DNA from 3 places in the Allorhizobium sp. GW101-3B10 genome. Region 2 is predicted to be linked to each of the others. Evidence: riboswitches for the same ligand, from Rfam matches in the RefSeq annotation. Region 2 holds a riboswitch; each other region holds the start of a gene.
What was found. A riboswitch is a leader RNA that binds a small molecule or an ion and turns the genes downstream of it on or off. The one in region 2 is predicted to bind cobalamin.
Positions count from the first base shown of each region.

Region 1: linked by a shared signal. The riboswitch ahead of bluB (5,6-dimethylbenzimidazole synthase) and the one ahead of AC07Y0_RS14425 (aromatic ring-hydroxylating oxygenase subunit alpha) in region 2 are both predicted to bind cobalamin.
Region 3: linked by a shared signal. The riboswitch ahead of AC07Y0_RS24115 (energy-coupling factor ABC transporter permease) and the one ahead of AC07Y0_RS14425 (aromatic ring-hydroxylating oxygenase subunit alpha) in region 2 are both predicted to bind cobalamin.

Region 1 is NZ_JBWKZR010000001.1:1,353,544-1,361,120, forward strand. Features, by position in the region: gene AC07Y0_RS06460 (LTA synthase family protein) at 1-727, opposite strand, end outside; gene AC07Y0_RS06465 (NAD+ synthase) at 948-2,627, shown strand; gene AC07Y0_RS06470 (TolB family protein) at 2,663-3,496, shown strand; cobalamin riboswitch at 3,538-3,745, shown strand; gene bluB (5,6-dimethylbenzimidazole synthase) at 3,792-4,493, shown strand; gene AC07Y0_RS06480 (DUF2865 domain-containing protein) at 4,672-5,757, opposite strand; gene AC07Y0_RS06485 (acyl-homoserine-lactone synthase) at 5,918-6,559, opposite strand; gene AC07Y0_RS06490 (helix-turn-helix transcriptional regulator) at 6,689-7,438, opposite strand.
Region 2 is NZ_JBWKZR010000001.1:2,866,138-2,873,714, forward strand. Features, by position in the region: gene AC07Y0_RS14415 (hypothetical protein) at 1-68, opposite strand, end outside; gene AC07Y0_RS14420 (FAD-binding oxidoreductase) at 175-1,260, opposite strand; gene AC07Y0_RS14425 (aromatic ring-hydroxylating oxygenase subunit alpha) at 1,262-2,506, opposite strand; cobalamin riboswitch at 2,615-2,820, opposite strand; gene AC07Y0_RS14430 (DUF6656 family protein) at 3,125-3,730, shown strand; gene AC07Y0_RS14435 (GGDEF domain-containing protein) at 3,782-4,849, opposite strand; gene AC07Y0_RS14440 (L-threonylcarbamoyladenylate synthase) at 5,085-6,065, shown strand; gene AC07Y0_RS14445 (FAD-binding oxidoreductase) at 6,073-7,509, shown strand; gene AC07Y0_RS14450 (winged helix-turn-helix domain-containing protein) at 7,506-7,577, shown strand, end outside.
Region 3 is NZ_JBWKZR010000001.1:4,947,173-4,954,749, reverse strand. Features, by position in the region: gene AC07Y0_RS24125 (aldehyde dehydrogenase family protein) at 1-1,126, shown strand, start outside; gene AC07Y0_RS24120 (hypothetical protein) at 1,212-1,427, opposite strand; cobalamin riboswitch at 1,642-1,856, shown strand; gene AC07Y0_RS24115 (energy-coupling factor ABC transporter permease) at 1,909-2,562, shown strand; gene AC07Y0_RS24110 (phosphoribosylaminoimidazolesuccinocarboxamide synthase) at 2,759-3,709, shown strand; gene AC07Y0_RS24105 (TetR family transcriptional regulator) at 3,774-4,388, shown strand; gene AC07Y0_RS24100 (efflux RND transporter periplasmic adaptor subunit) at 4,548-5,762, shown strand; gene AC07Y0_RS24095 (efflux RND transporter permease subunit) at 5,807-7,577, shown strand, end outside.

The sequences.
Region 1 (7,577 bases), 1.5 Mb from region 2:
AGCCGCCCGGCGCCTGGACATTGGCCATCGGCACGTTGAAGGCGAAGGCGAGCAGGAAGCCGTTGTGGCGATAGTTCTCCTGCTGGTCCCACATCATCGGCACGATGTTCAGCCGGTCGCGGACATAGGAGAACGAGTTGGGATCCATGAGCGACAGGAAGCCGCCGATCAGGGGCAGGGAGACGAGGAGCCGGAAAAGCTTCGACGGCGCCGAGAGCTGCGGAAAGTGGCGGCGTCCGAGCACGAGCAGATAGCCGAGCAGCGCGAGCAGGGCGAGCACACCAAGGACCAGGCCGATCGCGGCGAAGGGCCGGGCGGCGAACATCACGGGCACGAGTTCGCCGATCTGGCGGCCGAACAGCATGTCGCTCGGATAGAGCGGATCGGAGAGGTACTGCTGCTTCTGCATCGACAGGAAGGCCGGCAGGATCGCCAGCGGCACGAGGATCAGCGCCGACTGGTAGGCCCGGCCGAACAGCGCGTCGGCGGCGATGAAGAGCAGGAAGAGCGCCAGCACCGCGACCATGCCGGGACGGGCCGTGGACAGAAGGTAGTCGGAGACGTCGATCAGCGTGCCGCGCGCCAGCCATTCGGTGACGATGATCGTCAGAAGCGCCAGCACCAGCGAATTGACGAGTCTTGCCGCGGCGCGGAACGCGCGGGCGCGCTGTTGTGAACGTGTGCCATTTTCACCCTGAAGGGCGACGTTTGCGCCCGCAATGGACATTCCAGGCTCGGAGATAATCTCAGCCAACGCGCTCTCCAGCAATCGACAAGAAGCTTAACAGAAGTTTCACATAGCTGTCACATAGTCGTCATGAACGCTAGATGAACCAAGCCGTGCGGTGCCTTGTTCCTGCGATTTTCAACACCGTTTGTTGCAGCGCGGCACGCCCCTTTCGCACGCCGACATTGCGGAGGCGAGCGGCACGCGCTAAACGAGGGTCATGAGCGATATTCAGACCCGATCCGACACCCTCCGCATTGCCATTGCGCAGCTCGATCCGACTGTCGGCGACGTCGCCGGCAATCTTGCCAAGGCCCGGGACGCGCGCGCCGAAGCCGCATCCCAGGGCGCCGATCTGCTGCTCCTCACCGAGCTTTTCATTTCCGGCTATCCGCCGGAGGATCTGGTGCTGAAGTCGGCCTTCCTGAAGGCGTGCCGCACGGCGGTGGAGCAGCTTGCCGCCGATACCGCGGATGGCGGGCCGGGCGTGGTGATCGGCTTTCCGCGCGAGGATGAGAAGGGCCGCTACAATTCGGTCGCGGTGCTGGACGGCGGCAAGATGATTGCCACGCGAGACAAGATCGATCTGCCGAACTACGGCGAGTTCGACGAGAAACGCGTGTTCAGCGCCGGCGAGATGCCGGGGCCGGTCAATTTCCGCGGTATCCGCCTCGGCATTCCGATCTGCGAAGACATCTGGGGCGATCTCGGCGTGTGCGAGACGCTGGCCGAATCCGGTGCCGAGATCCTGCTGGTGCCGAACGGATCGCCCTACTTCCGCGAGAAGGTCGACATCCGCCACCAGGTGGCGCTGAAACAGGTGATCGAGAGCGGCCTGCCGCTGATCTACGCCAACCAGCTGGGCGGCCAGGACGAACTGGTGTTCGACGGCGCGAGCTTCGGCTTCAATGCCGACAAGACGCTGGCCTTCCAGATGAGCCAGTTCGAATCCACCCTGTCGGTCACCACCTGGAAACGGGCCGCGGACGGCTGGCGCTGCGGCGAGGGGCCGATGTCGCGCATTCCGGAAAAGGAAGAGGCCGACTATCGCGCCTGCGTGCTGGGCTTCCGCGACTATGTGAACAAGAACGGTTTCAAGAGCGTCGTGCTCGGCCTCTCGGGTGGCATTGATTCGGCCATCTGCGCGGCGATCGCCGTGGATGCGCTGGGCGAGGAGCGGGTGCGCGCCATCATGCTGCCCTATCGCTATACCTCGAAGGAATCGCTCACTGACGCTGCCGCCTGTGCCAAGGCTCTCGGTTGCCACTACGACACGGTACCGATAGGCGAGCCGGTCGACGGCTTCCTCTCCGCGCTTTCCGACATGTTCGAGGGCACCGAGAGCGGCATTACGGAAGAGAACCTGCAGAGCCGTGCCCGCGGCACCATCCTGATGGCGATCTCCAACAAGTTCGGTTCGATGGTGGTGACGACCGGCAACAAGTCGGAAATGTCGGTCGGTTATGCGACGCTCTACGGCGACATGAACGGTGGCTTCAATCCGATCAAGGACCTCTACAAGATGCAGGTCTATGCGCTCGCCGCGTGGCGCAACAAGCATGTGCCACCGGGCGCACTCGGCCCGTCGGGCGAGGTCATCCCGGCCAACATCCTCTCCAAGGCGCCGTCGGCCGAGCTTCGGCCCAACCAGACGGACCAGGATTCGCTGCCGCCCTATCCGGTGCTGGACGACATCCTCGAATGCCTGGTCGAGAAGGAAATGTCCGTCGACGAGATCGTCGCGCGCGGCCATGAGATCGCGACCGTGCACCGCGTCGAGCACCTGCTCTATCTCGCCGAGTACAAGCGCCGCCAGTCGGCGCCGGGGGTGAAGATCACCCGCAAGAATTTCGGCCGCGACCGGCGCTATCCGATCACCAATCGTTTCCGCGACCGCTGACAGAGGCGGTTGCCGGAACTTCCAGGGAGCGAGCGATGCGGAGTTCCGTGGAGATCTTCAATATTCGCAGTGGCGCCCGGCGCGTCGTATGGCAGACGGAGCGACTGGTCGAGGCGCCCAACTGGAGCCCCGACGGCGCATCCCTCATCATCAATGGCGAGGGATTGCTCTATCGCCTGCCGGCAGACGGCAGTGCCGCGCCGGTGCAGATCGATACCGGTTTTGCCACCGCCTGCAACAACGACCATGGGATCTCGCCCGACGGCCGATGGCTCGTCGTGTCGGACAAGGTGGAGCACGGCAAGTCGTGCATCTACATCCTGCCGGCCGGGGGCGGCACGCCGCGCCAGGTGACGCGTAACCTGCCGTCCTACTGGCACGGCTGGTCGCCGGACGGCCGCACGCTCTCCTACTGCGGCATTCGCAACGATGTCTTCGACATCTACACGATCTCCGTCGATGGCGGAGAGGAGACCCGGCTGACCTTCGGCGAAGGGCGCAATGACGGACCGGATTATTCGGCGGACGGCCGATGGATCTATTTCAATTCCAGCCGCTCGGGGCGGATGCAGATCTGGCGCGTGCCGGCCGAGGGTGGCGCCGCGGAGCGGGTCACCGATAGCGCATTCGGCGACTGGTTCCCGCATCCGTCGCCGAAGGGCGACAAGGTCCTGCTCTTGTCCTACGACCCGGACGTCTTCGACCATCCGCGCGATCTCGACGTGCGGCTGCGGCTGATCGATCCGGACGGGAGCAATCCGGAGACATTGTTCGAACTGTTCGGCGGGCAGGGCACGATCAACGTCCCGTGCTGGTCGCCCGATGGCAACGAATTCGCTTATGTCCGGTATTTCCCGGCGGTCGTTTAGGCAGAGACGAGCAAGCCGTCTTGCCTTCGGGCGGCGATGCTGTAGACATTCTCCGGTCAGGTGCCTGCCCTCGTCGGGGCGGGAGAATCGGGAAGCCGGTGGAATTCCGGCACGTGCCCAACGCTGTGAGGTGGATGCCTCGCGCCAACGAACCGGAGGCGGTTCGAGCCACTGGCCCTTCGGGCCGGGAAGGTCGGCGCGATGCAGACGAAGCCCAGTCAGAAGACCGGCCTGGCAAGATAGGCTTAGCCTGCGAGGACAGCAGGCGGTCGGACGCATTGTTGGGGATATGACGATGCACGACGAACCGAACGACCATCTCGTCCGGGCCGGCGCCTTTTCCGTGGAAGAGCGCGAGGCCGTCTACCGGGCGATCCGGACCCGCCGCGACGTGCGGGACCAGTTCCTGCCCGATCCTCTGCCCGAAGACCTGATCGCGCGCCTGCTGGACGCCGCCCACAGCGCGCCCTCGGTCGGCTTCATGCAGCCGTGGAATTTTCTCCTGGTACGGGACGCCGCGCGCCGCGAGGCGGTGTGGCGGGCCTTCGCCAGGGCCAATGAGGAAGCCGCGGCCCTGTTCGACGGCGAGCAGCGCGAGACCTATATGCGGCTGAAACTCGAAGGCATCCGCAAGGCGCCGCTCGGCATCTGCGTCACCTGCGATCCGACCCGCGGCGGACCCGTGGTGCTGGGGCGCACCCACAATCCCCGCATGGACAGCTATTCGACCGTGTGCGCCGTGCAGAACCTCTGGCTTGCCGCGCGGGCCGAGGGGGTAGGCGTAGGTTGGGTGAGCATCTTTCATCAGGACGATGTGCGCGCCGTGCTCGGCATTCCGGCCCATGTGGAAGTGATCGGCTGGTTCTGTGTCGGCTATGTCGACCGGCTCTACGACCAGCCGGAACTGGCGCTGAAGGGCTGGCGGCAGAGGCTGCCGATCGATGAACTCGTCTTCGACGAGGTCTGGGGAAATCTCCGGCCGCCCGAAGCGACCTAGGCTTTTGGTCGTATCTTGTGGCAGTCAACGGGAACCGCAGCGCATCCGCCCGGCGCGGCCGCACGCCGCGTGATCGAACCGATTTTCCAGGGAAACGTCAGAGGGCCGGGCTCTCGCCCGGCCGTTTGCGTTCGGCTGGCGGGGAGGCGGCGGCCGGTCCTTGCGGCCGGCGGCGCTGCTATTGCTGAAGCGGCTGGGGACCCGGCAGCGCCGGATTGCGCAGATCGATGTCGCTGGTTGCGGACGGCAGGAAGGTGGGGCCGACCTGGCGCACGGCGGCAGATTGCGGGTCATAGGCCCGATCCTGCGGCATTGCGGGAGTGGACCGCGCGGGCAGGCCATCGGCTTTCGCGGTCGCCTCGGCCGAGCGGCCGATTTCGATGACTGCCTTGTTGTTGCCGCCGGCATTGCCCTGCGCCGACTGGCCCTGCATCCGGCGATAGTAGCCGGCGAGGTCGCAGCCGCAGGACGGATTGTCGCCGCGCGATCGGTTCAGGTAGGCGAAGGCGGTCGGCAGCATCCGGTAGGGCTGGCCGGTCTCGGCCGACACCATGTCGGCGCTCTCCTCGGTGCGCATCGAATGGTAGAAGAGCTCCGTCTCGGTCTCCGGACACATCTGTTCGCAGATCTGCGCGTCACGCCGGAAATTGAGCGGCGAGGTGTTCGACGAGATCGGGAAAAAGGCGCCGTCGCAGGTTCGCACACACAGCGTTCTGAGGCTGCCGTGCCCGGTGAACGTCTGGAATCGGCCCGCGCGGCTCGCCTCGCTCATCGGCTCCGTGGTTTCGAGCGGCCGGCCGAGCGTTCGGGGCGGCGCCATCGGCATGTCCGTCGGACCCGGCTGGTCCGTGTTGCAGCCATTGGCCTCGAGTGCCTCCAGAAGACGTTGGCGCGTCTGATTGGCGCCGGTGCCTTCCTGGCGCAGCGCGTCGCGCTTGCCGGCGAGCATCTGCTTGTTGCTTTCCATGCGGGTCAAGGCGGTGGAGAGCTCGCCGCACTGGCTGGTGCCGTCAGCCCGGTATTCGACGACCGCTCCGTCGCAGCGCAGACGCCGCATGTCGTAGCGGACCTTGCGGATTTCCAGGTTCTGCCGGGCGATGGCGCTCGCATAGCGGCGCATCTCGCTCGTGTCGGCAATCACTTCCGGCTGGGATGCGAGCCGCAGCCGCAGGCTTTCGCACACGACCGACGCCTGCGCAGCAAGCGGCTGGCAGGCAAACACGACGGCAAGCGTCAGGAGCAATCGATGTCTGCGATGGTGCAAGTCGCGTCCCCGGTCGGCGTCGGTCCTTGTACGGATTACTGGTGAGCCTATAGGCATTTTCACCTTAGTTTGCGAGGGACAAAGCGCCAAACAGGAACACAAATCTGTGTTAACGCAAAGCGCCGCGGGATCGCGGCGCTTTGCCTTTTCGGAAGAAGTGTCAGGCGGCGCGGGGCTGTTCGATCGACAGAGGTTCGACCAGCAAGGGTCCGTCGATTTCGGCGACCGCCTTCATCCGTGCCAGCAGGTCGGGCGTCACCTCCCATGCGACGGCGACGGCGTGGACCGAGCCGATCTTGTGCGGTTCGGCGATGCGTTCGCCCGGGCAACCCATGCGCCGGAACATCCGCTCGAGGAAGACGTCCGTCACGGTGACGATGTGGCTGAGCCCGGAGGCAAGACCGATCTCGCCGACGCCGCACATCAGTTCGGCGGCTGCAATCGTCACCTGGTTCGAGGCGCGGTCCTGCGAGATTTCCGGCTCGATGCAGAAGCGGCTCGATTCCCAGATCTCGGCGCTGCGGATCTCCGGCCGCCCTCCGAGCAGGATCGGGAAGGTGTCGTCGAGCATGTTGGGGCCGAGTGTCGGCAGCAGCCGCAGGGAGCCGCGCAGCAGGCCCTCCGGCGAATAGGACATGACGTAGATGGGGTTGGCATCGTCATAGTGGTCCACTTCCCAGTCGTCCCTGACGGTTACGTCCCATTTCAGAAGATCGTGGAAAACCCGCTTGCGCAGCCGGTGCATGGCGGCGATTTCCTCGGGATATTCGTTGCGATTGGCGCCATTGATGATCCTGATCATTCCAGTCTCCCTTGTTTGTCCAGGCGACTGAAAGATGGCAAATTACATATGAAATGAAACTGTCGGTAGCGACAGGTCGCGAAATTGCAATTGCGGATTATGCTTGTGCGCCCCAAATGGCGGAGGTGGTCAGTGCAGGTCCGGCCCCGGCAGCAGGCCGCGCCAGGCGGCTTCGGCGACCGCCTGGGTGTTGGACACGACATTGAGCTTGCGGCGCGCATTGGACATGAAATAGCGGACCGTGCGCTCTGTGATTCCCAGGATCACCGCGGTCTCCCAGTAGCTTTTTCCTGCCGCGGCCCAGTAGAGGGCCTGGCGCTCGCGTCGCGTCAGCCGGGGTTTGGTCTCGCCGCCGCCGCCCACGCCGGGCTCGCTGCCCTGGAGGAGCGTGGCATGAAACTCGATGGCGAGCGCCTGCAGGTCGCGGTCATGCAACCGGCGGAACCTGTGCCAGTCGCAGGCTTCGGCATCGATATGGACGGCGAGCATGGCCTGGCGGCCCTCGCGCGAGAGGAGCGGATAGGCTACGCCGCAGGGCGTGATGCCGAGGCGCTCGGCCACCCGGTCGAGGCCGTCGCGGGCCGGCGTGCCTGGTGTCAGCACGTTCCAGTCGAGCGGCCGGATCGCCGCCAAAGCCAGGCGGAGCGGCGGCTCGAAGACGCTGGGGCCGAGCGCCCTGACGGCATGGACCCCCGCAGCACCGAAGGTGTGGCACAGGCGATGCGCCTTGACGCCTGCCGGCGTGCACATGGCGTCGATATAGAAGATGTGGGTGATGCCGAAGGTGGTCTGCATCTGCCTCAAGAACGGGAGCGGACGCACGACCTTCTGATCGTGCAGCCAGTCCAGCAGGTCGAAGTAGCCGCCCTGGTTCGTCATTCCTGAAACCCTGCAATAAATATGGGTCAAGAGTGTTCGCCGGAGGCCATGATGTCCAGCGGGTAATTTGGATGACGAGCTTACCCAGCCGAAGGCCCCGTCACCGGCGATGGCGGGGTATACCGGATGTTCCGGGATT
Region 2 (7,577 bases):
GCAGCCTGCGCGTGCTCAGACAGAAGCGTCATCGCCAAAAGGGATGTGAGCGCCCACATGGTATTCATGACATGCTCCCGCCAATTCTCGACCGGTCCACGACCCGTCCCACTACAATCGGCGGTGGGTTTGTCAGCATGATGGCAACACCGCGCGCGCTGCCCTTTGCTTGCGTCAGGCCTCGATCTCGACGTCACCCTTCGGCCGCGAACAGCAGGCGAGAATGTAGCCCTCGTCGATCTCGTCGTCGAGGATGCCGCCATTGTGGTCCATCTCGACCTCGCCGGAGAGTTTCATCACCTTGCAGGTGCCGCACAGGCCGGATTCGCAGGCAGCCCCGATGCGCACGCCGGAGGCACGGGCCGCCTGCAGGATCGTATGGCCAGGTTCGCACGGGCCATCCTTGCCGGACATGGTGAAGACGACCCTGGTCGCCTTGGCCTCGCCGCCGTGATCGGCGACGACCACCGGCGGCTGCGGCTTGGCGGGCTGGAAGGTTTCCTCGTGGTAGTTCGCCATGTCGAACCCGGCGCTGGCGAGCGATTCCCGCACCGTCGCCATGAACGGCTCGGGCCCGCAGCAGAACACCGTGCGATCGAGGAAATCGGGCGCCAGCAGCGCGATCTTCGCCTTGTCGATCCGGCCCTTGAGGCCGGACCACAGCTGGCCGTGCGCCAGTTGTTCGATGATGAAGCCGAGCGTGAACTTCGGCATTTCCCGTGCCTTGGCCTCAAGCTCCCAGCGGAAGATGATGTCGTCGGGCGAGCGGGCGCAATGGAGGAAGGCGATGTCCGAATCCGGCTGGCGGTCGGAGAGATCGCGCGTCATCGACACCATCGGCGTGATGCCCGAACCGGCCGAGACGAACAGATATTTGCTTCCCGGATGGCGGGCATAGGAGAAGTCGCCGAGCGGGCCATTGGCCTTCAACTGCATGCCGGGCTTCAGGTGATCGAACATCCAGCGGGTGCCGATCGAATCCTTCTGCGCCTTGACGGTGACGGCCACCGTATAGGGCCGCGAGGGGCTGGACGAGAGCGTGTAGGTGCGCATCACCGGCTCCGGGCCGACCGGGATCTCCAACGTGACGAACTGGCCCGGCTGATAGCGGAACCAATGGCCCGGACGATCCGGGCGGAAGGTGAAGGTCATCACGTCCGGCGCCTCGGGCGTGACGGCGACGCATTCGAGCCTGTGCTCCCGGTCGGACCAGGGGCGCATCTCATCGACATGGCGGTAGCTGGGGAGAGCGATGTTCATCTCACGCCACCGCCGAGAGACGGGCCTTGTCGCCCTGGAGACGGCTCAGCATGAAATTCGAATACCATTCGACGAACTGCATGACGCCGCCCTCGTGGTCGACGGAATAGGGTCCGGGCTCATAGGCCGGCGAGCGGATGCCGAAGGCGTTTTCCTCGACGATCGAGCGGTCCTGGTCGTTGGTCATGTTCCACACATGGGTGAGTTCATCGAGATTGTAGTCGACGCCTTCGACCGCATCCTTGTGGACCAGCCAGGTGGTGGTGACCGCGGTTTCCTCGGCCGAGATGGGCAGCACGCGGAAGGAGATCGCGTGGTCGACCAGAATGTGGTTCCAGGTGGTCGGATAGTGGAACAGCAGCATGGTGCCGATATGCGAAATGTTGATGTCGTCGGACAGCGGACGGCGCACGGCGCGCTTGCCGGACAGGGTGTAGCTCTCGGCATCCTGGATCAAAGGCATGCGGGCGACGCGGAACTGGCCCGACGGATCCATGGTGAATTCCGACGGCAGGCCGGCGGCCTCGCAGCGTGCCCAGTGCTCGGCGATCACCGGATCGTCCTTGGCGCCCTGCACGCCGGTCGCCGACGGCGCTTCGGGATAGGTGCGGCAGAGTTCCGGATGGTTGCCGGCGCAATGGTAGCACTCGCGGTTGTTTTCCCAGACGAGCTTCCAGTTGCCCTTCTCGATGATGGTGTTGCGGTGGGCAACCTTGGCTTCCGACAGGCGATGCGGCGCCATGAAGGGCTCGATCGTCGCGCGCACCGGGGCGAAATCGGCGGCCTCGTTGGCGAGACAGATGAAAATAGAGCCGGCGACGCTCTCGCAATGGACGGGCTTCAGGCCGAATTCGGACTTGTCGAAGGTCTCGCCCATCTGGCGGGCAAAGACCAGCGAGCCGTCGAGATCATAGGTCCACTGGTGGTAGGGGCAGACCAGCTTGGCCGAGGCGCCGCGATCCTGGGTGCAGACGCGGTGGCCGCGATGGCGGCAGGTGTTGTGGAAGGCGCGGATCACCTGATCCTTGCCACGCACGATCACCACCGGATAGTCGCCGATCTGGGCGGTGAAATAATTGCCGGCGCGCGGGATCTCGCAGTCATGGCCGACGAACAGCCAGTCGCGATACCAGATCGTCTCCATGTCGAGCTTGAAATAGTCCTGGTCGATGTAGAAGGGCTGCTCGAGGCTGAAGCCTTCCCGGCGGTTCTTCAACTGCCGCAATACCGTGCTCTGCAAGTCCATTGTCGTCCTCGTATCCGTTCTGCCGTGACGGAGATCGAGACCATGCAAGGCCACGGCGTCGCATGACGCCGGACAAAGCCGTCTCGGGCCGCCTGCCGCGACCGTCAATCCACTTCCTTCTCAAAGGCTGGTTTCCGGGCTCTGGAGATGATCCTTTCGGACCGCGTTCGGCACCTTCCCAGGGCAGATGCCCCAGTGGTCTTTGGCCGTCACGCATTCTCCACTACCGTTGCGGGGGCAGCGCCGGAATTCGACCGGCTTCCCGATTTCCCACCCTTCCCTAGCCGGGCGGCACCTCGAGTTCGGACCCATCTAACCACAGTCGCAGATTTGTTGATGCACTGCGGAACGACACAGCCCCAGAAATTTGCGACATGGGCGAAATTGACGCCAATCAATCGTTCTGCGAGAAATAACGAGCACTTTCAATAGTATAATATTCGCCTCCGACCAACTCCACGGCCCCGGTGGCGCAAAGAGACAAGCAGGCACCCCTGCGCCGATTGCGACATCGCCCACGCAAGCCTCGCGAAACCGAAGCTCGTCAGGATGCGGCAAATTGTCATTAATCTCGGTGCCGTATCATCGGCGCATCGGCCTTAGGATCAGAGCCACGATATGCAGAAGCTGAGATATTTCGCCGCCCCCAAATCCGGGGCCAAGCCCGGCCTGCCGGCCAGGGCCGTGCACACCGAATTCCTGCGCACCGGCCGCATTTCGCGCCACCGCGAGGACTGGCTGCAGGAAGAGAAGCGCTACCTCACCTATGAGGAAGTGGCGGACCGCACCGGGCGCAAACTGGAAGCAGCCGGTGAGACCACCCACAAGCATATCAACGGCTTTCACCGCTCGATCCAGTTTCCAAAGCTGATCTTCCACAAGACGCTCGAGAACAGCCCGCATCTGGGCTATTGCCACGTCACCGCGGCGAAGACCAATTTCGCCAAATATGCCGACGTCAAATGGGCGTTCTACATCGCTAACTTCTTTGCCGAGGTGGGCGGCGCGGATCAGTTCTTCAAGCACATCCGGCCGAACTATTCGCGCATGTATTTTGCCGTTGCAATCCATCCCGACAAGGAAACGCGGTCGATGTCGATCGATCGCTCGATCCGCGAGAACGGCCTTCTGTTCCGTACCCACGACCCCAAGGAAGCGCTGAAGAACGTGCTGATGCTGGGCGCCCGCGACGCGGAACTGCGCAAGATCATCGCCAAGCTCTGACTGATCTCGCCCCGGCTCTACAAAGCGCGCCCGGATTCGCCCTGTCCCACCTCAGAAGCCGCCGACCGGCTGCTTCTTGTAAATCAGCCAATCCTTCGGCGCATAGTCGTTGGCGCCGTAGATGGTGACCGTGTTGCCGCCGGCGGCCTTGGAGGCGGCGAGCGCCTTTTCGGTGAAATTGGTGAAGTCGAAAGCGTTGGGCGCCTGTTCCGAGAAGCAGATGCCGAAGGACATCGGCACCTGGCCAAGCGCGCGGCCGTTGCCGAAATTGACCACCGTCGTGCTGAGCTTGGAGCGGACCAAGTCGACGATGCGGCTCACCTCGTCCTGTTCGGACGTGTAGAGCAGAATGCCGAAGCGTCCGCCGTCGAAGCGGCAGGCCAGATCCTCGGTGCCGGCGACCGCTTCCACCACCTTGGCGACCTGCTTGAGGAAACGTTCGGCGACGGCTGGCCCCATAAGTTCGGAAAGCCTGGAGAATTCGTCGATCTCGCCGATCACCATGCTGCACAGCACCGGCATTTCCGGATTGGCATAAACCTTGGCAAGGGCCTTGTTGAAGGCGCGGCGGCTGGCCAGACCGGTCAGCGGGTCGACGAACTTCGTGGCTTCCGCGTCTTCCGCCTCGCGCTGCAGGTCGGCCAGGGCCGCGGTCTTGTCGACCACGGCGCGCACCACACTGCTGTTCTGGCTGGCGCGCTGCTCGGTGGCGACCTTCAGCGCCTTGATCGAATGTCCGAGTTCGACGTGGTCGATGTCCTCGGTCATGATCGCCTTGGAGGCGTGGCCGATGAGGCGGCCATAGTCGGTGAGCGAGACCTTTTCCTGATTGAGCAGGCTGATGAAATTGCTCATCTCGGCCCGCACCTGGCCGTTCTGCCGACCGAGCAGGCCGTCCTCGTGGTGGTGCGGAAGATATTTGCGGCCGAGCGCGTCAAGCGCTTCCTGGGTCTTGTTCTTGCCGAGCGCGATGAATTCGCGGACCAGTTCCGGATTGCTGCCGGCATAGGCCTCGTAGACCAGTTCGTAGTTTCGCGGCAGTCCGTCGATTCCCATCTGGTGCATGGCGGTGGCGACACGGAGTGCGATGCTCGAGGCTGGATTCTTGACTTGCTGCATGGTCCGGTTCCCGATGAGAGAAGGCGAATGGCTCGATGTGGCGGGACTATAGACGCGAGATTTCTTTCTTTCGGTTACGCTGATGGATAAAGTTTTAGAGATCCCCGCATCCGTAGATTCAAGGGGGCTTTTTGAGGCCGGACTAAAACGCCAGAGCCGCCGCCAAATGAGGATTTGATCGACCCCCTGCTGTCGCGCTATGGACGGAATAAGAAGAGCAGGAAGGCTTTCACCCATGGCGCGGATCATCCCGATCGAAGGCGATAGACGCGCGGCCGTCAATGCCGCGATCAACGTTCTGTCGAAGGCGCGTCCGGTGGCGATCCCGACCGAAACGGTCTACGGGCTCGCCGCCGACGCGACCGACCCGGCCGCCATCGCCAGCATCTACGAAACCAAGGGCCGGCCGCGTTTCAATCCGCTGATCTGCCACATGGCCGACCTTGAAATGGCCGAACGCTACGCGATCTTCGACCCGATCTCGCGCCGACTTGCTGAGCACTTCTGGCCTGGTCCGTTGACGCTGGTCCTGCCGCTCAGACCCGACAGCGCCATCCATCCGCTCGCAACCGCCGGCCTCGACACGGTCGGCATCCGCGTGCCGAAGGGCTTTGCCGGCGAGCTGATCCGTGCCTTCGGGCGGCCGCTTGCGGCGCCAAGCGCCAATGCCTCCGGCAAGATCAGCCCGACCACGGCGCATCACGTCGAGGCCGATCTCGGCACCCGCATCGACCTCGTCATCGATGGAGGCCCCTGCCCGGTCGGCGTCGAATCCACCATCGTCAAGGTCGAGGACGATCGCATCCGGCTGTTGCGGCCCGGCGGTGTGCCGGCCGAGGCGATCGAGGGAGCCACGGGACTTCCCGTCGAGCGTCCCAAGGCGGCCGGCACGGCAGCCATCGAAGCGCCGGGCATGCTCGCCTCGCACTACGCGCCGAATACCCATGTGAGGCTCGACGCCACGAGCGTCATCCCGGGCGAGGCGCTGATCCGTTTCGGCAGCCAGCCGGTCGACGGAATGGCGCAGGCTGCAGCAGTCTTCGACCTCAGCGCCTCGGAAAATCTCGCCGAAGCGGCGGCCAACCTCTTCGGTCTGCTCAAGGAGGCGGACCAGACGGGCGCGGCCGGTATCGCGGTCACGCCGATCCCCGACCACGGGCTGGGCGAGGCGATCAACGACCGGCTGAAGCGCGCCGCCGCCCCAAGGAACGCATAGGAGGTTCATGGTGACCGTGACCGACAACCTGCCCGAGACGTTGAAAGCCTTCGTTGCGATCGTCGGCGAGGCGAATGCGCTGACGGCCGCCGCCGACATCGCGCCCTATCTGGTCGAGAGCCGGGGGCTCTATCACGGCACCTCGCCGCTGGTGCTGAAACCCGGTTCGACACTGGAGGTTTCCGCGATCCTGACGCTTGCCAGCAAAACCGGCACGCCGATCGTGCCGGCCGGCGGCCGCACCGGCCATGTCGGGGGCCATGTGCCGCGCGAGAGCGGCTCGGACGTCGTCCTCTCGCTCGAACGGATGAACCGCATCCGCGAGATCGACACGGGTGCAGACGTCATCGTCGCCGATGGCGGCGCGATCCTCGCCGACATCCAGAAGGCGGCAGAGGAGAACGGCCGGCTCTTCCCGCTGTCGCTCGGTTCCGAGGGTTCGTGCCGCATCGGCGGCAATCTGTCGACCAATGCCGGCGGCACCGCCGTGCTCGCCTATGGCAATGCCCGCCAGCTCTGCCTCGGCCTCGAAGTGGTGCTGCCGACCGGCGAGATCTGGGACGGTTTGCGGCGGCTGAAGAAGGACAATTCGGGCTATGACCTGCGCGACCTGTTCATCGGCGCGGAAGGCACGCTCGGCATCATCACCGGCGCAGTGCTGAAGCTCCATCCCCAGCCGCGTGGCCGGCAGGTGGCCTTTGCCGCGATCGGTTCGCCGCAGGACGCGCTCGCGCTCTTCGAGCGGGCTTCGCTGCTGTGCGGCACGGCGCTCACCGGCTTCGAGCTGATGCCGCGCATCGGCATCGACTTCACGACCAGGCACATTCCCGGCGTGCGCGATCCGCTCTCCTCGCCCCATCCGTGGTATGCGCTGATCGACATCTCGACCTCGGATTCGGCCGAGACTGCGGAAAGGATGATCGATGCGCTGCTGCAAGAGGCCTTCGAGGCGGGCATGGTGAAGGATGCGGCGATCGCCTCATCCCTTGCCCAGCAGAAGGCCTTCTGGCACTTGCGGGAAAGCATGTCGGAGGCGCAGAAGCCCGAGGGCGGGTCGATCAAGCACGACGTGTCGGTACCCGTGTCGCGCGTGCCGCGCTTCCTCGCCGAGGCCGATGCGGCGGTCCTGGCGCGCATCCCGGATGCACGGGTCTTCGCCTTCGGCCATCTCGGCGACGGCAATATCCACTACAATATCAGCCAGCCGGTGGGCGCCGACAAGGCGGCGTTCATCGGCCGCTGGCGCGAGGTCAATGCCGTGGTGCATGCTGTCGTGCACGCCCATGGCGGCTCGATTTCCGCCGAACACGGGGTCGGCCAGCTGAAACGCGACGAGCTGATCGCAAGCCGCCCGGCGATCGAAACCGAGCTGATGAACCGCATCAAGCAGGCCTTCGACCCGGCCGGCATCATGAACCCCGGCAAGATGATCGGTACCCGATGAGCGACACGGCGACACGGCTGACGCTGCGCATCGACCTCGCCAACGGCGTGCGGCTGGGGCCTGGCAAG
Region 3 (7,577 bases), 2.1 Mb from region 2:
CGCCCAGATCTTCGACTTCTTCGCCGGCGAATGCCTGCGGCTCGCCGGCGAGAGCCTGCCGTCGGTCCGTCCGGGCATCGGCGTCGAGATCACGCGCGAGCCGATCGGCCCGATCGGCCTCATCACCCCGTGGAACTTCCCGATCGCCATCCCGGCCTGGAAGATCGCCCCGGCCCTTTGCTACGGCAACACGGTCGTCTTGAAGCCGGCAGAACTGGTTCCCGGCTGTGCATGGGCGCTCGCCGACATCCTGCATCGCGCCGGTCTGCCGAAGGGCGTCTTCAATCTCGTCATGGGCAAAGGCTCGGTCATCGGCCAGGTCATGCTCGACAGTCCGGACCTCGCCGGCATCAGCTTCACCGGTTCGGTCGGAACCGGCAAGCGCGTGGCGCTTGCCTCGATCGAACACGGCCGCAAGTACCAGCTGGAAATGGGCGGCAAGAACCCCTTCGTCATCCTCGACGACGCGGACCTGTCGATTGCCGTAGAGGCCTCGCTCAATTCCTGCTTCTTCTCCACCGGCCAGCGCTGCACCGCTTCCTCGCGCCTGATCGTCACCGAGGGCATCCACGACCGCTTCGTCGCAGCGCTGATCGATCGCCTGAAGACCGTCAACGTCGACAATGCGCTGAAGGCGGGCACCCATATCGGCCCGGTCGTCGACGAGCGCCAGTTGATGCAGGACATCGACTATATTGACATCGGTCGTTCGGAAGGGGCCAAGTTGGCCTTCGGCGGCGAACGCCTCAACCGCGAGACGCCCGGCTTCTATCTGCAGCCTGCGCTATTCACCGAGGCCAGCAACCAGATGCGCATTTCGCGTGAGGAAATCTTTGGCCCGGTCGCCTCGCTCATTCGCGTCAAGGACTATGAGGAAGCCCTCAGTGTCGCCAACGACACGCCGTTCGGTCTGTCGTCGGGCATTGCCACGACGAGCCTGAAGCACGCGACGCATTTCCGTCGCAACGCGGAGGCCGGCATGGTCATGGTCAATCTTCCGACCGCCGGTGTCGACTTCCACGTGCCTTTCGGTGGGCGCAAGGGATCGTCCTTCGGTCCGCGGGAACAGGGACGCTATGCGGCCGAGTTCTTCACCACCGTCAAGACGCAGTACACCTTGGCCTGACCTCGGAACCGGTTCCGCCGCCGCCTGCGGCGGAGGCCCCGACCGTCCGAATGTGAAACGGGCCGGCCTGCCGGCCCGTGGCGTTTCATCCTTTGGTGATCAGGATGAGGACGACGAACATCAGCGGCACGGCCGTCAAGGCCGGAATGATGATCGCGGGGTAGCCGAACGCAAGGATGGCGAGCAGCCAGACGAGCAGCAGATTGAGGATGAAGAGGACCTTCGCCGTGGTCGAGCCACTGACGGCCTCCTTCAGCATCCAGCCGAACACCGGCACATGATAGATCATTCGCGCAATCATCGCTTCATCCCTTCCGGGCCCAGGCCCATTCTTGATATTTGTCACACCTATCGACCGTCGGCGGTCGCCACAATGCGGCAAAATGACGTTTGCCAAGTGGCGGGCACGGCTCGAGGAGCCCTGGCCTTGCATCTTCACCGAAGAAACGTGTCCTCCCCGCCGTTCCATCCGGCAAAACGAATGGCGCTTCTGGACAGGCGGCGCGGCGTGATCCTATTAGTGTGATTGTGATGGTTCCGCCGAACCGAGCGGAGAGGCGGACGAAGAGGGAATACGGTGAGGACTACCCATCAGGGGCCGAAACCGTGGCTGCCCCCGCAACTGTAAGCGGCGAGCGACGTCCACAATGCCATTGGCCGGAAACGGCTGATAAGGCGGACCGAGCCAAGACCCGCAAGCCAGGAGACCTGCCATCACATGCGCCGCGAAGCGGCATCCACTTGAAGAACCGCGCGGTGGGCGCGGACGAAAGGAATGAAAAATGCACATTGAAGTGGGAATCATCGATCCGGCGCGTATCGCCCTGGCGAACGCAGCCGCTCTCGCCCTCGTCGCCGCACAACTCCCGGCAATCGTCAAGAACCCGCTGGTCGTGCCGAAGGCAATCCTGGCCGCCGTCGGCTTTTCCGCCATGATGCAGATCTGGCACCTGCCCGTCGGCCCTTCCGAACTACATCTGATCGGCGCCACGACCATCTACATGCTGTTCGGCTTTGCGCCCGCCATGCTCGGCTTTGCCCTTGGCCTCGTGCTACAGGCTTTCCTGTTCGAGCCGGGCGACATCCCGCATCTCGGCGTCAACGCACTGTCCCTGATGATTCCGATGGTCGCCGCTCACTATAGCTTCGGCCGCCGCCTGTTCGACGCGAATCTTCGTGACCGCTTCAGCCTCGGCAAGGTCCTGCGCATCGACGCCGTCTACTATGCCGGCGTTTCCGCCATGGTCGGTTTCTGGCTGATGATCTCGAACGACAGCTTTGCCGTCGCCGACTGGGCAACCTGGGTCGCCGCCTACTTGCCGGTCTTCGTCGCAGAAGCCGTGATTACGTTCTCCGCGGTATCGCTAATCAAGGGTCTTCGCGCGAACGGTCTCGTCTCGCGCATGACCGAAGTGAACCGCCTGACCTTCGCCTGATGGCGCAGGAGCCGGTTCGACAAGAATGACGACATGAAGCGCGTGGCCCGGGTCACGCGCTTTTTTCTTTGAAAAATGGGCCGGCTTGCGCTACCGGCCTTACAGAAGCCGCCCGCGCTCGAATTCCGGCCGGCTGGAAACCACGGTCCGGCTGGCACTTCCGCCGTTTCGACCCGCTGATCAAAGGGTAACGCCGTTGCGCATTCTCTCCGAAGCACACTTTCCCGAACTGCCGAACTACTATCGCGGCAAGGTGCGCGAGAACTACGACCTGCCCGACGGCAGCCGCATCATCATCTCGACCGACCGCCTAAGCGCGTTCGACCGGATCCTCACCTGCATTCCCTACAAGGGACAGGTGCTGACCCAGACCGCACGCTACTGGTTCGAGCAAACCGCGGACATCTGCCCCAATCACGTGATCGCCTATCCCGATCCGAACGTGGTGGTGGGCAAGCGGCTCGACATCCTGCCGGTGGAGATCGTCGTGCGCGGCTATCTCGCCGGCACCACCGGCACTTCGGTCCTGACGCTCTACAAGAAGGGCGAGCGCGCCATGTATGGCATCACCGTGCCGGACGGCCTGCGCGACAACCAGATCCTGCCGCAGCCGATCATCACGCCCACGAGCAAGGCCTTCGATGGCGGCCATGACGAGCCGCTGAGCGCCGAGCAGATCGTATCGGAAGGCCTGCTGACGCAGAAGCAGTGGGACACGGTCTCCGCCTATGCCCTGGCGCTGTTCGCCCGCGGCCAGGAGATCGCAGCGCGGCGCGGCCTGATCCTGGTCGACACCAAATACGAGTTCGGCACCGATGCCGACGGCAACATCCTGCTCGCCGACGAAATCCACACCCCGGACAGCAGCCGCTACTGGATCGCCGACAGCTATCAACAGAGCTTTGAGAAGGGCGAGCGTCCGGCGAGCTTCGACAAAGATTTCGTCCGGTCCTGGGTCGCTGAGCGCTGCGACCCCTACAAGGACGAGATCCCGGAAATCCCCGTCGAACTGGTCGAGGAAACCTCCAAGGTCTATATAAAGGCCTACGAGACCATCACCGGGCTTCAGTTTGTGCCGGATGACCGTTGCGAGACTCCACGCGACCGCGTCCGCATGAACCTTGCCCCATACTTCCCCGGGAGCTGATACTGTGTCCATCGCGCGTGAGACGGCAAGACCAGCCGGTGCCGAGGCCGTGTGCGGCGGCAGCGTGGCTTTACCGGCACGCCGTACCCGCCGGCCGGCCGAGGAAACGCGCGAGGACATCCTCAACACCGCTGAACATCTGTTCCGTACCCGCGGTTACGGAAGCGTGGCGATCGCCGACATTGCAGCGGCGCTTGGCATGTCGCCGGCGAATGTGTTCAAGCACTTCCACACGAAGACCAGCCTGGTCGATGCCATCTCCTCGCGCCATATCGAAAACATGATCGCCCGCCTGGGCTGTCTCGATACGGCTAGAAGGGCGCCCGGGCGTCTGCTGGATTTCGTCAAGCAGCTGATGGAAAGCCACCTCGGCGACCTCGAGCGTAACCCTCACCTTTTTGAAATGGTCCTGCTGACCGCCAAGGACGACCTCCAGTGTGGCCATCGCTATCGGGATATGCTCGTGGACGAGCTGTCGTCCATTGTCGAAGATGGCATTGCCGAGGGCGTGTACACGGTCACGGAAAGCCGCAAGGCTGCAAATTCGGCCTTTTTGGCCCTCGCCTGCGTTCTTCACCCTGTCATGATTGCGAACGAAAAGGCTGACATATTGGCAACACGCTGCGAAGATGTTGTCTCGCTGATCAATGCCGCACTGCAAAGCCCCCTTGCAAAGTGACGATAGTATCAATACGTCACTTGGAAATTGATACCAAGCATTTTGTTCCATTGCCCCAGTGCGTGTTCGGTCGACCGATTAACAAATGTCAATTTCGATGACGGACCGTCATGCTTTAGCGCTTCACTGCCCTGCCCCAATGATGACCCGGAAAAGACGATGAAAAGACACCTCAAGCTGACCACGGCCCTTTTGGCACTCTCCGCCGCTCTCGCAGGCTGTAACGATGCAGCGACCGAGAGCAAGGCGCCCACCGGAGCTGGTGCCGAACGCCCTCCGTCACCGGTCAGTGTCGTCATCATGAAGAAGGGGGAACAGCCGCTCACCACCCTGCTTCCGGGTCGCGCCGCAGCCTTCCAGGTCGCCGAGATCCGCCCGCGCGTCAGCGGCATCATCAAGGAAATCGCCTTCAAGGAAGGCGGCGAGGTGAAGGCAGGCGACCTGCTTTACAAGATTGAGGACGATACCTACCGCGCCCAGGTGGCGCAGGCGGAAGCCAGCCTCTCCAAGGCCGAAGCGGGCGTTCCGAGCGCCGAGGCAAATCTTGCGCGCTACGAACGTCTGGTCGGCAGCGGTGCCACCCAGATCGAATTCGAAAACGCCAAGGTCACGCTGCTCCAGGCCAAGGCCGACGTGGCGGAAGCCAAGGCGTCGCTGAACTCCGCGCAGATCAACCTCGACCTCACCAGCATCGAAGCGCCGTTCGACGGCGTCACCAGCGCCTCGAATTTCTCAATCGGCAACGTCGTGACAGCCAATCAGACCGATGCGCTGACGACACTGCGTCGCCTCGATCCGATCTATATCGAACTGACGGAATCGAGCGCCAACCTGCTGCGTCTCAAGCAATCGATCGCCGCCGGCCGGTTGAACGAAGGCAAGAGCGACGGCACCGCCGACATCCACCTGACTCTGGAGGACGGCATTGAATATCCACATGTGGGCAAGCTCGACATGTCGGATATGGCGGTCAGCGAGACGACCGGCACCTATTCGATCCGGGCCGTTTTCGACAACCCCGACGACATGATTCTGCCCGGCATGTATGTCCGCGCCAGCGTGACTGTCGGCAAGGAGAACGGCTATCTGATTCCCCAGCGCGCCGCCACGCGCGACGCCCGGGGTGAACTGACCGCCAAGTTCGTCAACGCCCAGAACACCGTGGAAACCCGCACCTTCTCCGAAAGTGTCGTTTCCGGCAACAATTGGCTGGTCACCGAAGGCATCAACGACGGCGACAAGCTGATCGTCGACGGCTTTCAGTGGATCGGCGACGGCGCCCCGGTAGCCCCGGTGGAAGCAACTGTCGATGCAAAGGGCCTGGTCGTCGAGGCGCCCAAGGCGCCGGAAGCAACCCCGGCCGCAAAGCCGTGATTTTGCGGCTCAGCAAGCAGCATACAGGCGCTAAGGGGTAACCAATGGCCAAGTTTTTCATTCGCCGTCCAATCTTTGCCTGGGTGATCGCAATCGTGATCATGCTGGGTGGAGCTCTGGCGATCTCATCGCTCTCCATTTCTCAATATCCGGAGATCGCGCCGACCACCGTGCGCATTTCCGCAACCTACAACGGTGCCAGCGCCGAGACGGTCGAGAAGTCGGTCACATCGATCATCGAAGACGGCATGACCGGCCTCGACGACCTGACCTATATGACCTCCTCCTCGAGCACAGGTCAGGCGTCGGTAACGTTGACATTCGGCAACAGCATCGAGCCGGACATTGCCCAGGTGCAGGTGCAGAACAAGCTGCAGTTGGTTCAGTCTCAGCTTCCCGACGTCGTGCAGTCGGCCGGTATCTCGGTAACCCGCTCCACCTCGAGCATCCTGCTCGTGGGTGCTCTGGTATCGACGGATTCGAACCGCAGCCCCGTGGAACTCGGCGACATCTTCTCCTCGAAGATCGAAGATCAGATCAAGCGCCTGGAAGGCGTCGGCAGCATCGAGGTCTTCGGCACGGGCTACGCCATGCGCGTGTGGCTCGACCCCTTCAAGCTCAACAAGTTCCAACTGACCCCGACCGACGTCACCTCGGCCATCAAGGCTCAGAACACGCAGGTTTCGGTCGGCTCGATCGGCGGGCAGCCGGTCGCGGAGGGGCAGCAGATCGACGTCACCGTTACCGCCCAGAGCCAGCTCACCAGCGTTTCGGATTTCGAATCCATCATCCTGAAGGTCGAGACTGACGGCGCGACCGTTCGACTGAGCGACGTCGCCCGCATCGAGATCGGCCAGGAAAGCTATTCCACGAATACCCGCTCCAATCGCAAGCCCGCGACCGGCTTCGCAGTGAACCTCGCAACCGGCGCAAACGCGCTGGATACGGCGGAGCGCGTCAAGACTGCGCTTTCGGCGATTGCTCCGGCACTGCCCGAAAACGTCATCATCACCTATCCGTATGACACCACCCCCTTCGTCCAGCTCTCGATCGAGAAGGTGGTCCACACGCTGATCGAAGCCATCGTGCTTGTCTTCTTCGTGCTGTTGATTTTCCTGCAGAACCTGCGCGCCACCTTCATTCCGATGATCGCGGTTCCCGTCGTGCTGCTCGGAACCTTCGGCATCCTGGCGGTGACCGGCTACTCGATCAACACGCTCACCATGTTCGCCATGGTTCTCGCCATCGGCCTGCTCGTCGACGACGCCATCGTCGTGGTGGAGAACGTTGAGCGCATCATGTCGGAGGAAGGCCTCTCGCCACTTGAGGCGACCGAGAAGTCGATGGGCGAAATCACCGGCGCCATCGTCGGCATCGCTCTGGTTCTCACGGCTGTGTTCATCCCCATGGCCTTCTTCGGAGGCTCGACCGGGATCATCTATCGCCAGTTCTCGGTCACTATCGTCTCGGCCATGCTGCTCTCAGCCATCGTCGCCATCGTGCTCACTCCGGCGCTCTGCGCCACGATGCTGAAGCCGATCGACCACACCAAGGAGCGTCGCGGACCGGGCGCTTGGTTCAACCGCAACTTCGACCGGACGACGGGCGGTTATGTCTCCAGCATCGGCTATCTTCTGAAGCGTCCGTTGCGCGTCATGATGATGTTCGTGGTCGTGATTGTCGGTTGCGCCTGGATCTTCTGGCGCCTGCCAAGCTCCTTCCTGCCCCAGGAAGACCAGGGCGTGCTGATGACGATCGTCCAGCTGCCAAACGGCGCGACCACGGCGCGCACCGAGGAAGTCCTCAAGAAGATCG